DNA from 2 places in the Rossellomorea sp. y25 genome. Region 2 is predicted to be linked to the other one. Evidence: riboswitches for the same ligand, from Rfam matches in the RefSeq annotation. Region 2 holds a riboswitch; the other holds the start of a gene.
What was found. A riboswitch is a leader RNA that binds a small molecule or an ion and turns the genes downstream of it on or off. The one in region 2 is predicted to bind cyclic di-GMP.

Region 1 (6,178 bases), 380 kb from region 2:
GTCTATTCATTGTTATGCTTACTCCTTTTATATTGTACAAAAGAAAGGAAGTCATGAAATTCTTCCTTGGTTAAACCGTGCTCAATAGCATGTTCAAGAGGTTCAATCCACTCTTCACCAAGAATAATTACTTTATTATGCGCAGAGGTTATATTTTCTAAAGAAGTATCCAAAGTAAGTGCAATTTTTTTTAATACCTTAATAGAGGGGTTTTTCTGCAGCCCCCTTTCTATGGAGCTAATGTAAGACTTAGAAACATTAGAATGTAATGCTAATTCATTAATTGTTAAACCTTTCTGCTCACGCAGATTCTTAATCCGCTCACCTACCATGAATATTACTCCCTTTATAACAGTTTAATTCATTATATAGAACAAAATGTATTTTATAAAATACAAAAAAGTTAATAAAACAAAGCAATTTTGAGAGAATGACCGATAATTGCTCATTAGAGTTGTGTATTGGATGTATTTGAGGATTTCAAATTAAGAATTAGAATCTTATAATGAATTAATAAGTTCTTTAAAAAGAACAAAACAGTAACAATCAACATTAATTAAGTATATATTCATATATTATAGGGGATGAAAATATGAATTCTAAAAAACTAATCATTTTATTTACTGTAGTTTTCATTTATTCAGGATTAGTGAATATACAAAAGGCTACAGCGAACGAAATAGATCTGATAATTATCCCTGATGAAGTATTTCTTTTTAAAATAGATAATATGAAACCTGGGGATTGGACGGAAAAAACGTTAACGATTAAAAATGGAGGAACTGAAGACATAAGCTATACTTTTCAAGTAAACAGTAAGCAACCTGATAAGAAGCTTTTTAATGAATTAGATTTAATGGTTTATACGGATAGTTCATCAAATTTACTATTTGATGATAAACTAAAAAATTTCAACGGATTTTCACCGGAATTATTGAAAAAAGGTGAAAGGAAAGATTTAATGTTTTCAATTATGGTTCCCTATGAACTGGGGAACGAGTATCAAAATACTTCAGCACTATTTGAGATCATTATATCGGCAGAATCCAATTTAGCCCCACAGCCTTCAGAAGATACTGATACTGATTCTACCACACCACTTATTGATAGGTCAGAATCAGATAAAAGCACATTTCCTTCAAAACCACTACCATCACAGGGATTGAATTTACCAAATACTGCTACCGATATGTATAAATTACTATTTTTAGGGATTTCCTTTATTACTGCAGGGTTACTTTTAATATTTCTAAATAGATTTATACGAAAAAAGAAAGAGACATATTAATAAGAGGTGATGTTATGTACAAAAAAACCTGCAACCGCTGCACCAGACCATCCTACAGTAGTACTGAATCGGGCGAATGGATCTGCCCCACATGCGGATTTGACTTATCTAACCATGCGTTCTATAATCCTAGTAATTACCAAAGTATTAATGAAAAAGTCCTCCCTTTAAGAAAAAAGCTGGAAAGCTATAAAAATAGCATGTATTCGTAGTTTTACGACAAATACTAACAAGATATTCTAATAAAAAGACGCTTAATATTTTGATATTGTCAGAATATGGGTTAAAGTGTAGGAAAAAAGTGTAAATTAAATTGACGGAATTGACAAAAAACAACAAATGAAAGGAACTTTTATTAGTATAATCGAAGTAGTTCGAAGGGAAGAGTCAGATAAAGGCAAACTTATTGAAAGATGAGGACGCAAAGTCACAGATCTAAGGTTATAGAGTAGGCATATCTTCACAAACATGTTGAATATATGAATGTAGAAGGTGTGGTTATTTGAGAACTATGATGGCTGGATTGCCTGGAATACATACATGTATTTTGGGAGGGTATTTATATTGACAAATCGTGAACTTGATCTTGAATGGATGGAACTTATCAAACAAGCACTGAACGCCGGAATTTCTAAAAAAGAAATCAGAGAATTTCTTCATAATCAATCCCAGGAAATGAAAGCCGAGTACAAAGTGATTTAATATAAATAAAGTCTTGCGAGCCGATCGCAAGACTTTATTTATTACCTAATTTCCATTTGTTAAATTCAATGAACTCACGGAACTGCTCTTTTGTAATACCGGAATCCATAGCTTCTTCCGCAATTTTGAGCCACTCATGGTCGATATTCTGATTTTCTGATTGATCATGTAATAGAGCATCCATCGGAATTCCTAAAGCAGCTGACACTTTTTCAAGAAATTGGATAGATGGATTTTGTTGAAGGTTGCGTTCTATTGAGCTTAAATATGACTTAGCGACACCGGCTTTTTCAGCAAGCTCTGTCATGGACATTCTTTTTTCTTGTCGGTATTTCTTTACTCTTTCTCCGATCACAAGGGACACCTACCTAAGAACTTCATAACTGAAGTCACAAAATTAATTTCATTATATCATATAAATTCACATGGATATTACATAATTTCGTATAATTAAACACTAGGTTTAGCAGTGGCCGGAATACGCGGTTTCGATACCATTTTCTCACGGAATTCGCGAATAAGTTCTTCTCCTGAGTATCCTTTTTGAACTAAGTCGTCTAACAGTAATTCAGCATATTCGTTGCGCTGTTTCTTCAATTTCCCCTCAAACATAATGCTAATATGGTCATCCATCTCTTTAATACAACGGATGGATGTCATGAAAGCAGCCGGGTCATTGGCTTTATGGGAAATGACGACTTGGATTTCCAAATCTTCCTTCCTTTGTTGAGCCTCTTGAAAGAATTCAATATATTCATTCGACAAATATGTTTCGACGAGCCACGTACTCTGTCCATCTTCCTTATTTATAATCAGACCGTCCACAATTTCAAAGTCACGCAGTTCATCGTTTTCCACTACTTGAAGTGAAATAACTTTAAAGGTTTTCATGAACGAACATCTCCCATTTAAAGGTTTTATAAAATTATATCATAGTAGGAATTGTTTCCCTAATAAATTCCTCAATGAAAAAAAGAACGAAAGATGCAATTTTGTGATTTTGACCCCGCTTTTGAGTAAAAAACAGAAAATCTCCCTAGGGGAATTTCGGAAATTCAAGCCATTTTCGCCTCGAATTTCGGAAATTTACGATTTTACAACATAGGAGAGATGGTTGTAAGATGAAAACACCTTAAGAGAAAGGAGGGAACGAAGCGAATTGATCAACCAAGTGACCATCGTCGGAAGGCTGACCAAAGATCCTGAAGCAAGAAAGACATTGGAAGGAAAATCGATACTTAACGCTACAATAGCTGTGAATCGCAACTACAAGAATCAAAAAGGCCAAATTGATACAGACTTCGTACTCTGTACCGTTTGGAACCGGGCTGCAGACAATATGGAGAAATACTGCCGAAAGGGATCTGTCGTTGGAGTGACGGGTCGCATACAAACCCGTCATTATGAGAATGATCAGGGAAAGCGTACGTATGTAACGGAAGTCGTCGCTGAAAATGTCAGATTTATGGACAGTAAGCGGGAGCCTGTAAATGCTTCAGAGACAAGCAAGAAAGAAACAATCGAATTACCGTTCTAATATTTTTATAAGGGAGATGGAGTTGTGGCCACACTGCAAGATCTTGAACAAAGAATCGACAGAATGGAAAAGTTAACAGAAGACCTCATCAAAAAAGTAGCAAGAGCGAACGTCGAAAATTTCTATCTATCTCAACGGGTGACAGCCCTTGAGCAAGGATACGAGTACCCGAATCCAGTTTTAAAAACCTCATCATAAGTATAAAACACCCCTCATCGAGAATTCTTTCCATACGAACAATCCAACCAACCTAATTAGCAGCTGTCTCAAATGCCAATGGTCATCGCAACATGCCTCAAACCTACCTCATTAGAAATATACATGTGTAGCAGTGAGTAAGAAAGTAGTCGTTCCCCTTAATGTCTTCATATTGAGTCGGTTTCCTATTGGGAGCCGGCGTTTTTTTGCTTTAGTAAAGAGCGATTGTATTAGACCTTCGCTTGTGGTGGACGATAATGATTCTAGTTGTTCACATTTTGGCACGTGTTTTGTGGAAAGTGGCACAACAAACGCTGAAAGTGGCACAAGTTAGCTCGGAAGCGGCACAACAAAACGAATCTATAAACAGGAAACGCAATTATTTTACAATTATATTTGTAAAAACGACCTAAAAAACCTCAAACCAACCCCTGATTTGTCAAAACCCTTTTAAAATAGCCCCCCATTAGAGACTATTTAAACGCCAGCTCACCCCTAACTTCACTATCACACCTACCAAAAAACCCCTTTCCCACAAAAGGAAAGAGGTTACCTACAACTATTCCAACACCAACAAAGACTCCAAATCTTGATCAGACAATTCTGTAACCCACTGATCACTGCGGATAATTTCATCATTCAATGCCTGTTTTTTCATTAGCATGGCATCGATTTTTTCTTCAAGTGTCCCTGAAGAGACAAGTTTATGAACATGAACGAATCGTTGCTGTCCGATTCGATAGGCACGGTCGGTTGCCTGATTTTCTACCGCCGGATTCCACCAGCGGTCGTAGTGGACGACGTGGTTGGCTGCGGTCAGGTTCAATCCGGTTCCGCCGGCTTTCAATGAAAGCAGGAATACTGGGAATTCACCATTTTGGAATTTCTCCACGAGTTCATCCCGTTTTCCTTTTGCCATGCTGCCGTTCAGGAATGGGACATCAACGTTGAATTCTTCTTTCATCACTTCCTGGATCATTTCGCCCATTGAAATATATTGCGTGAAGATCAGGCATGCTTCACCGGATTCCAGTGCAGTTTCTATGATATCCTTCAGCTTCTGCATTTTTTCAGAGCGGGAGAGAATCGATTTAGGATCCGGTTCCTTTAAGTAGAGCGCAGGGTGGTTACATAACTGCTTCAGCTGGTTAAGCATTTGCAGGATTAATCCTTTGCGCTCAAATCCACTCAATGTTTCAATTTTAGCAAGAGTGTCTTTTACCAGCTGCTCATAGAGTGCTGCCTGCTCAGCGGTCAGGTGACAATATTCTTTCTGTTCCAGTTTTTCAGGCAGGTTTAATTCCACCTCAGGATCTTTCTTCGTACGACGCAATAAGAACGGCTTGATTTTTGCCTGAAGCTCTTTGACTTTTTCTTCGGATTCATCCTTTTCAATGGGAGCAATATAGTTTTTCTGATACTGCGTGAAACCACCGAGGTACCCGTGGTTAAGGAAATCAAAGATGGACCACAGCTCCGATAATCGGTTTTCCATCGGGGTCCCGGTGAGCGCAATATGATGCTTACCGCTGAGTTTACGGATCGCCCTGGATTGTTTCGTATTGGCATTCTTGATATTTTGTGCTTCGTCGAGGGAAATCGATGTCCAGACGACTTCCGATAGTTCTTCAAAGTCGATGTGGGACAAGCCGTAAGAGGTGAGGACCACATCGACACCTTTGATCTCCTTGGCAAATTGTTCGCCTTTCGCCCGGTTCGGTCCATAATGAAGGTGGACCTTCAAATCAGGAGCAAATTTCTCCAACTCCCGCTGCCAGTTTCCGAGAACGGAGGTAGGGGCAACGATTAGGGAAGGGGTATCCGGATTCTCGGTTTCTTTTACATGCTGCAAATACGTGATCAGCTGTACGGTTTTTCCGAGTCCCATGTCATCAGCAAGACAAGCGCCAAAGCCGAATTTTCGTAAAAAGAGCATCCAGCTCATTCCAAGCTGCTGGTAAGGACGGAGCTCGCCGATAAACGCGTCAGGTGTTTCCGTTAAAGGAATCGATGACACATTTGTCAGCTGGTGAATCATCTTTTTCATTGACCGATTGAGTTCAAGCTGGATCCTGGCATATTTATAAGGATCATGCTCGTCGTCATCGGGCTCCAGGTCCGATTCATCCGAATCGCGGGGAACAAGTTCCTGCTCCAGCATATCCTGGATCGAAATCCCTTCTTGCTTCGCTTTCGTCATCATTTGCTGAATCCTTCTAATCATAGCGGGATCAAGCTTCATCCACTGACCGCGAATCTTCACCAAGCGGCGCTGATTATCGACAAGCTGATTAAAGTCATCCTCTGACAGATTGACTCCGTTCATGGATAATCGCCAGTCGAAATCAAGCATGGCATTCAGGCCAACGAAGGATTTACGATAGCTTGTGTCCGTGTTCTTCAGCTTTGCTTTTACCAGCACCTGAGCATCCTTCATCGCTTCCCACCAGGAC
Region 2 (6,178 bases):
AGATAAGAAGATTAACCAAATAAGTGGAGTCGAATCCGTCGAGTACTCCTCTAAAGAAGAGGAACTTCAGAACCTTGTGAAAGATCTGGGAGACGATTTCAGATTATTTGAACAAGATAACCCATTATATGATGTGTTTATTGTAAAAGCAGAGAATCCTCGAGACACAGGGAAGATTGCTGCTGAAATCAGCAAGTATGAGAATGTAAATGAAGCCCTGTATGGTGAAGCGAAGATCGAGAAATTATTTAACGTACTGGAAATGAGCCGAAACGTTGGCCTGGTGTTAATCATCGGTCTGTTGTTTACCGCCATGTTCCTCATCTCAAATACAATAAAAATTACGATTGTCGCAAGAAGAAGGGAAATCGAGATAATGAAACTCGTGGGTGCAACCAACTGGTTTGTACGCTGGCCATTTATACTAGAAGGATTATGGCTTGGAATTTTAGGTTCTATTATCCCGATCGCTCTTGTAACAACAGGTTACTACTATGCCTATGACTTTATTAAACCAAAACTACAAAACCATTTTATTCAGATATTGGATTTTACCCCCTTTATCTATCAAGTAAACGGATTAATTCTATTAATGGGTTGCTTGATCGGGGCATGGGGAAGCTTTATGTCTGTTCGTAAGTTCTTAAAAGTGTAAAATTTGATAGGTTGATAGAAGCTGAAAGGAGCATGCCGCTTGAACAAGAAGTATTTCATATCATTATCAATTGCAGCAGCATTAACAATCGGAAGTCTACCAACATTGGGGACAACTGCTAACGCTCATTCCTCCGTGGAGGATCTAAAGAAACAGCAAGATGACATTTCTTCTAAAAAAGAAGAAATTAACGGAAAGATTGATGAGAAAAAGTCAGAAATTAACCAAAACATCAATAAACAACAAGAAATCCAAACACAAATTGCTGAAATCAGTACAAAATTAAAAGATACTGAAAATAAGATAGCTGAAAAAACAAAAGAGATTGATGAAACAACTGCAGAAATCAATAAACTTAAAGAAGAAATTGAGGTTCTAAAGAAAAAGATTGAAGAACGAAACGAACTATTAAAAGAACGTGCACGTGCGATCCAGGAAAAAGGCGGCTCTGCAAATTATCTTGATGTACTACTTGGCGCGGACAGCTTCGGTGACTTCATCAACCGTGTAACAGCAGTAAATACAATCGTAAGTGCCGATAAGAAAATCATGGACGAACAAAAACGAGATCAGGCTGAATTAGAAAAGAAACAAGAAGAAGTAGAAGCAAAGCTTGCAGAATTAGAATCTACTAAAGCAAGTCTTGAATCTCTTAAACAAGATCTTGATAGTCAAAAAGCTCAAAAAGCTGAGTTATTCAAGCAGCTTGAAGCACAACAGGCTTCTCTTGAAGTAGAGAAAAAAGATCTTCAAAAAGAATCGGATGAGCTTTCTAAAATGGAACACCAGCTTGAAGGTGAAATCCAGGCTGAACAAGCACGCTTAGCAGAACTTGCACGTCAGCGTGAGATCGAGCGCAAACGTCAAGCGGAAGCAGAAGCGGCAAAACGTGCAGCAGCTCAACAACAAGCAACAACAAGCAGCAGCGGTGGTTCTTCTTCAGCTCCTGCTGAAACAGCTCCAAGTGCACCAGTAAGTGCCGGTGCCTGGACATCTCCAGCTTCCGGAACGATTACAACAAACTTTGGCTGGGACGTGTTGAACGGTAAAAAGCGTTTTCACTATGGTACAGATATCGCAGCGCGTGGCAGTGTTCCAATCTCTGCAGCTGCTGATGGATATGTCATCAAGAGTCACTATAGCTCAAGCTATGGAAATGTAGTATACATCACTCACTCAATCAACGGTCAAACATTCACAACTGTTTATGCCCACATGGCTTCTTCATCTGTAAGCACTGGACAAGCAGTTAACAAGGGAGACAGAATCGGTTACATGGGTAACACAGGATACTCTTTCGGACAGCATTTACACTTTGAACTTCATGCAGGTTCATGGAATGCATCGAAATCAAATGCTGTAAACCCACGTCAATATATTAACTTTTAAATTCTAATTAGAAACCCCGCTCATGAGCGGGGTTTCTTTTATGCGATAGAATCGATATACTTCAATTCTTATAGGTATAATGAGAAAAAGGAAGTAAAAACTCTCATTAGTATTTTCATATCCTTTTTCTTCTAGTATAATGACAACTATATAACTGAATTTGTATAGTCCTTCGACAAAGGCAAACTAATTGAAAAATTAGGACGCAAAACCACGGGTCTACCATTTTAAATGAGAATAACGATGGCCGGGTTACCGAAAACAATGGATTACAATGAATACTATTCCGAACGTTTATTAGTATCATTTAGCCTGCCTTTTTGGTGGGCTTTTTTATCTTACGACGTGTTTGGTAGGATTTGAATCTGTAGTAAGGATGATGATGTTGGAATTGACTGAATTAAAAAGGCAATTAAGAAGTTTTTGTAGAAGGAATAGGACTGCTTTGAGGTCTACTGATGTAGGTGAATATACAGCTGAAGAAATCACAGAGATAATTATCGAACGTATAGGTGCTGAAGAGGTTAAGAAAATCCTAATGGACATTGAAGTCATCAATCGCCGTAGCGGAGATACAGTTAAATACTTTATACTTATTTTAGAAGGTTTAAAAGCAGCATAGGACATATAAAACCGAATACCGGGTTGAATGGTATTCGGTTTTAACTATTTTAAATAGATTTCATTTTAGATCGGTTCTGGAAAGTTCACTCCAAAAGATAGCAGGTAAATATCATTGCAAAAAGATAGAGAGTATGTTTTAATGACATTATGCCGTTATAAAACGTAATGATTACGATTAAAGAAGGAGTGAATCATTTTGGCCAAGAAATCAAAGGTAGTAAAAGAGAAGAAGCGTCAGGAGCTTGTTCAGAAGTATGCAGATTTGCGCAGGGATTTAAAGGAGAAGGGTGATTATGAAGCGTTAAGGAAGCTGCCGAGGGATTCCTCGCCGACGCGATTAAACAGTCGCTGTGAAGTTACAGGGAGACCAAGAGGCTATCTCCGTAAATTTAAGATGTCCCGTATCGCTTTCAGAGAGTTTGCTCATAAAGGGCAAATACCCGGCGTCAAAAAATCAAGTTGGTAATACATTAATCTTCAAGGTGGGGAATTAAGAATGAAAAAAGACATTCATCCAGAGTATCAACAAGTGGTATTTATGGACACGAACAGCGGTTTTTCCTTTTTAACTGGATCTACGAAAACATCCAATGAAACGATTGAGTGGGAAGACGGGAACACGTATCCTTTATTAAAAGTAGAAGTAAGTTCGGACACGCATCCATTTTATACAGGAAGACAGAAGTTCTCTGATCGCGGAGGCCGTGCAGAACGCTTCTTGAAAAAATACAACATGAACTAGTGCATGTCGTACCACTACAAAGAATAGGTTAAGGTATAAACTTATGCCGAGGTGAATACGATGAACGAACATTTAATGGAAATTGTCGCACGGGATATTGTTAAAGGCCTGCCAAATAAAAAAAGGGACATCTATCAATATGTGGTCGGACTTGAAGATGAATTGGCGAGCCGATCCGAGACGTCTGAGGAATTTATGGCCTTACTTGTGAAAAACTCTCCTCATCAACAGGCAGCCACTCATTTTAAAATGAGCTTTGGAGAGCTGATGAGGCGGATGAGGGAAATCGAACAAGAGATTAATGCGAAATTAGATCAAAAGCTGCAAAATGTAACGTGGATTGATTATACAGACACCATTCGATCGATGAAAGGAACAGAAGCAATAAATTCAAGATACTTCTTCTTTTCCATGAATCATGCATATACTAAATAATAAGTAGAAGTTTAGAGTTTAAATCGTAATCATTTCGTTATAAAAGCAATACTTAGTAGGAAATAGCAGGGAACCGGTGTTTTTCTTTCTATACTGTCCACTGATCAATCACTGCAAAAAACATAGAGGAAACCCCTATACTACAAAAGCAGAAATAAAGGATTCTCCTTCATGGGGAATCCTTTTATAATTCAAAATTTCGACACACATTACTCCATGCTATCTGTAATAATTCTCCTATAGGATACACTATGAGTAAATAACTTGCTTGTATATAAAAGATTTAAGATACTAATACATATAAGGGTATATTTAACGAATGGAGGAATTCCCAATGGCCGGAGATTTATTTGAACACCATAGAGCTTCAAAGCTCCTGGATCCAAGACGTCAAGAGCTCGTACCGGTGGAAAAAGTTCTCGAACTTCTCAAACTCAATGAAGACGATATCGTCGCCGACTTGGGCTGTGGGAATGGCTACCTGACCCTTCCCATTGCGAAAACGGTTGAATCGAATGTCCAGGCAGTAGATCTGCAGCAGGAAATGCTGGAATACTTGAAACACCGTGCAAATGAAGAAAATGTAGACAATATCGTTTATGTGAAATCGTCCCTTGAATACCTCAGTTTCAATAAAGGCACTTTGGATAAAATTGTATCTGCCTTTGTCTTGCATGAAGTTCCCGATCTGATCAAAGTATTTCAGGATTTACACGATATGCTGAAGGAAGATGGCATTTGGCTGATCCTGGATTGGGAAAAGGTAGAATCAGAAATGGGACCGCCTTTAGATCATCGCATTTCTTCCGGGGAACTCGATCGACAGCTCAAATCATCCGGGTTCCGCACAACAATAGGTCACTTGCATCCATCGGTTTATTACATTGTCGTTAAAAAAGAATAATAAATAAACCAGAACGTGACTGGAGGGAGTTGAATGGCTATGATTGAACAGTGGTACACCATAGGCTCCTTCACATTCCCGGCTTCGTGGGGAGCCATTATCTCTTCGGTCATACTCACTTTCCTGTTCCTCTTCTTCTGGGATAGAAAGGCAAGCGATTGGTATTCCAATGGTATTTTTACCTTTTTACTCGTCTGGAAACTGAGTGTGATTGTGGTTGACTTCCAAACGGTTATGAAGCATCCCATTACCATCCTCTACTTTCACGGAGGAGTCGTTGGGTACTGGTTGGGACTGATAGCGGCGCTTACTTACATATTTGTTAAAAAAGTGGATCATCCGTCTACTATCATCATTTCATGGATGGTCACAGTTCTTGTCTTTGAAGCTGTCCTTCATATGCTTCATCACCACTATCTTCTAGCTGGTATTCAAGTACTGCTCAATCTATTGATCACTGTCTTTTTTATTAAAAAAGCCAGTGATTCCGGTGGTGATATCTGGGCAGGACAGTTATTAGTCATGTTTACTTTAGTACAGTTATTTCTAAGTGCCTTCATCGGCGGCTTTGAATTTACCGTCACCACCTGGACATATCTGATCATGATGACCTATCTCATCTTTCTCTTAAACATAAGGAGGAAACACAATGAATAAACGAAATTTTGCTTTGGCCATCGTTGCGCTTCTTATCGGCATTTTCTTAGTGAACTTTTTTCAGGATCAACAGGAAAAGAAGGCCAGGGAAGAGGCTGCACAATTAGCCAATGAATCCATGGATCTTTCTAATGCACAGCAGGGGCTCGCAAAAGGGGACCGCGCTCCGGATTTTAAATTAACCACCTTAGAGGGTGAAGCCGTAAAGCTTTCAAATTATCAAGGTAAGAAAGTGATCCTGAATTTCTGGGCAACCTGGTGTCCGCCATGTAAAGCTGAAATGCCCCATATGCAGAGTTACTACGAAAACAATGCAGAGAAAGAAAACGTTGAAATCCTTGCCGTCAATCTGACGTCCATGGACGATGGGGAAAAAGCAGTCCACCAATTTGTCGACGGTTATGAACTGACCTTCCCTGTCCCAATGGATAAAGAGGGGGCGGTCGGTGACGAATACCGTGTATTTACCATCCCGACCACCTACATGATCGACACCAAAGGCATCATCCAACACAAAATCGTCGGCCCCATGAACGAAGACATGATGGGTAAAATGGTCGAAGGAATGGAATAATGGAGAGGGACGGACCTCTGAATATCGATGTTTGACCTTATACTCTATGAGGTATTAAATGAATGTGATAAAAAAAGGAGGAGATGTGAACATGTTTCATTACACAAAGGAAGTTTCAATGAGTGTGAAAGAAGCAGTGGAAGCGGTAGAAACTGTCCTGAAAGATGAGAGCTTCGGTGTACTATGGAATCTCGATCT

Region 1: it holds a riboswitch for cyclic di-GMP, as region 2 does, so the genes downstream of both, AAEM60_RS21920 (anti-repressor SinI family protein) here and AAEM60_RS20260 (hypothetical protein) in region 2, are expected to answer to the same signal.

The regions. Positions count from the first base shown of each region.
Region 1 covers NZ_CP145886.1:4,399,600-4,405,777, reverse strand. The annotation lists gene AAEM60_RS21935 (class D sortase) at 1-10, opposite strand, end outside; gene AAEM60_RS21930 (XRE family transcriptional regulator) at 3-332, opposite strand; gene AAEM60_RS21925 (TasA family protein) at 593-1,288, shown strand; cyclic di-GMP riboswitch class I at 1,675-1,819, shown strand; gene AAEM60_RS21920 (anti-repressor SinI family protein) at 1,853-1,990, shown strand; gene AAEM60_RS21915 (helix-turn-helix domain-containing protein) at 2,025-2,345, opposite strand; gene AAEM60_RS21910 (YwpF-like family protein) at 2,441-2,881, opposite strand; gene ssb (single-stranded DNA-binding protein) at 3,150-3,527, shown strand; gene AAEM60_RS21900 (hypothetical protein) at 3,552-3,725, shown strand; gene AAEM60_RS21895 (DEAD/DEAH box helicase) at 4,285-6,178, opposite strand, start outside.
Region 2 covers NZ_CP145886.1:4,021,174-4,027,351, reverse strand. The annotation lists gene ftsX (permease-like cell division protein FtsX) at 1-655, shown strand, start outside; gene AAEM60_RS20265 (peptidoglycan DD-metalloendopeptidase family protein) at 695-2,044, shown strand; cyclic di-GMP riboswitch class I at 2,215-2,304, shown strand; gene AAEM60_RS20260 (hypothetical protein) at 2,436-2,666, shown strand; gene rpsN (30S ribosomal protein S14) at 2,865-3,134, shown strand; gene AAEM60_RS20250 (type B 50S ribosomal protein L31) at 3,165-3,410, shown strand; gene AAEM60_RS20245 (hypothetical protein) at 3,471-3,845, shown strand; gene AAEM60_RS20240 (class I SAM-dependent methyltransferase) at 4,180-4,749, shown strand; gene AAEM60_RS20235 (hypothetical protein) at 4,783-5,406, shown strand; gene AAEM60_RS20230 (redoxin domain-containing protein) at 5,399-5,980, shown strand; gene AAEM60_RS20225 (DUF302 domain-containing protein) at 6,072-6,178, shown strand, end outside.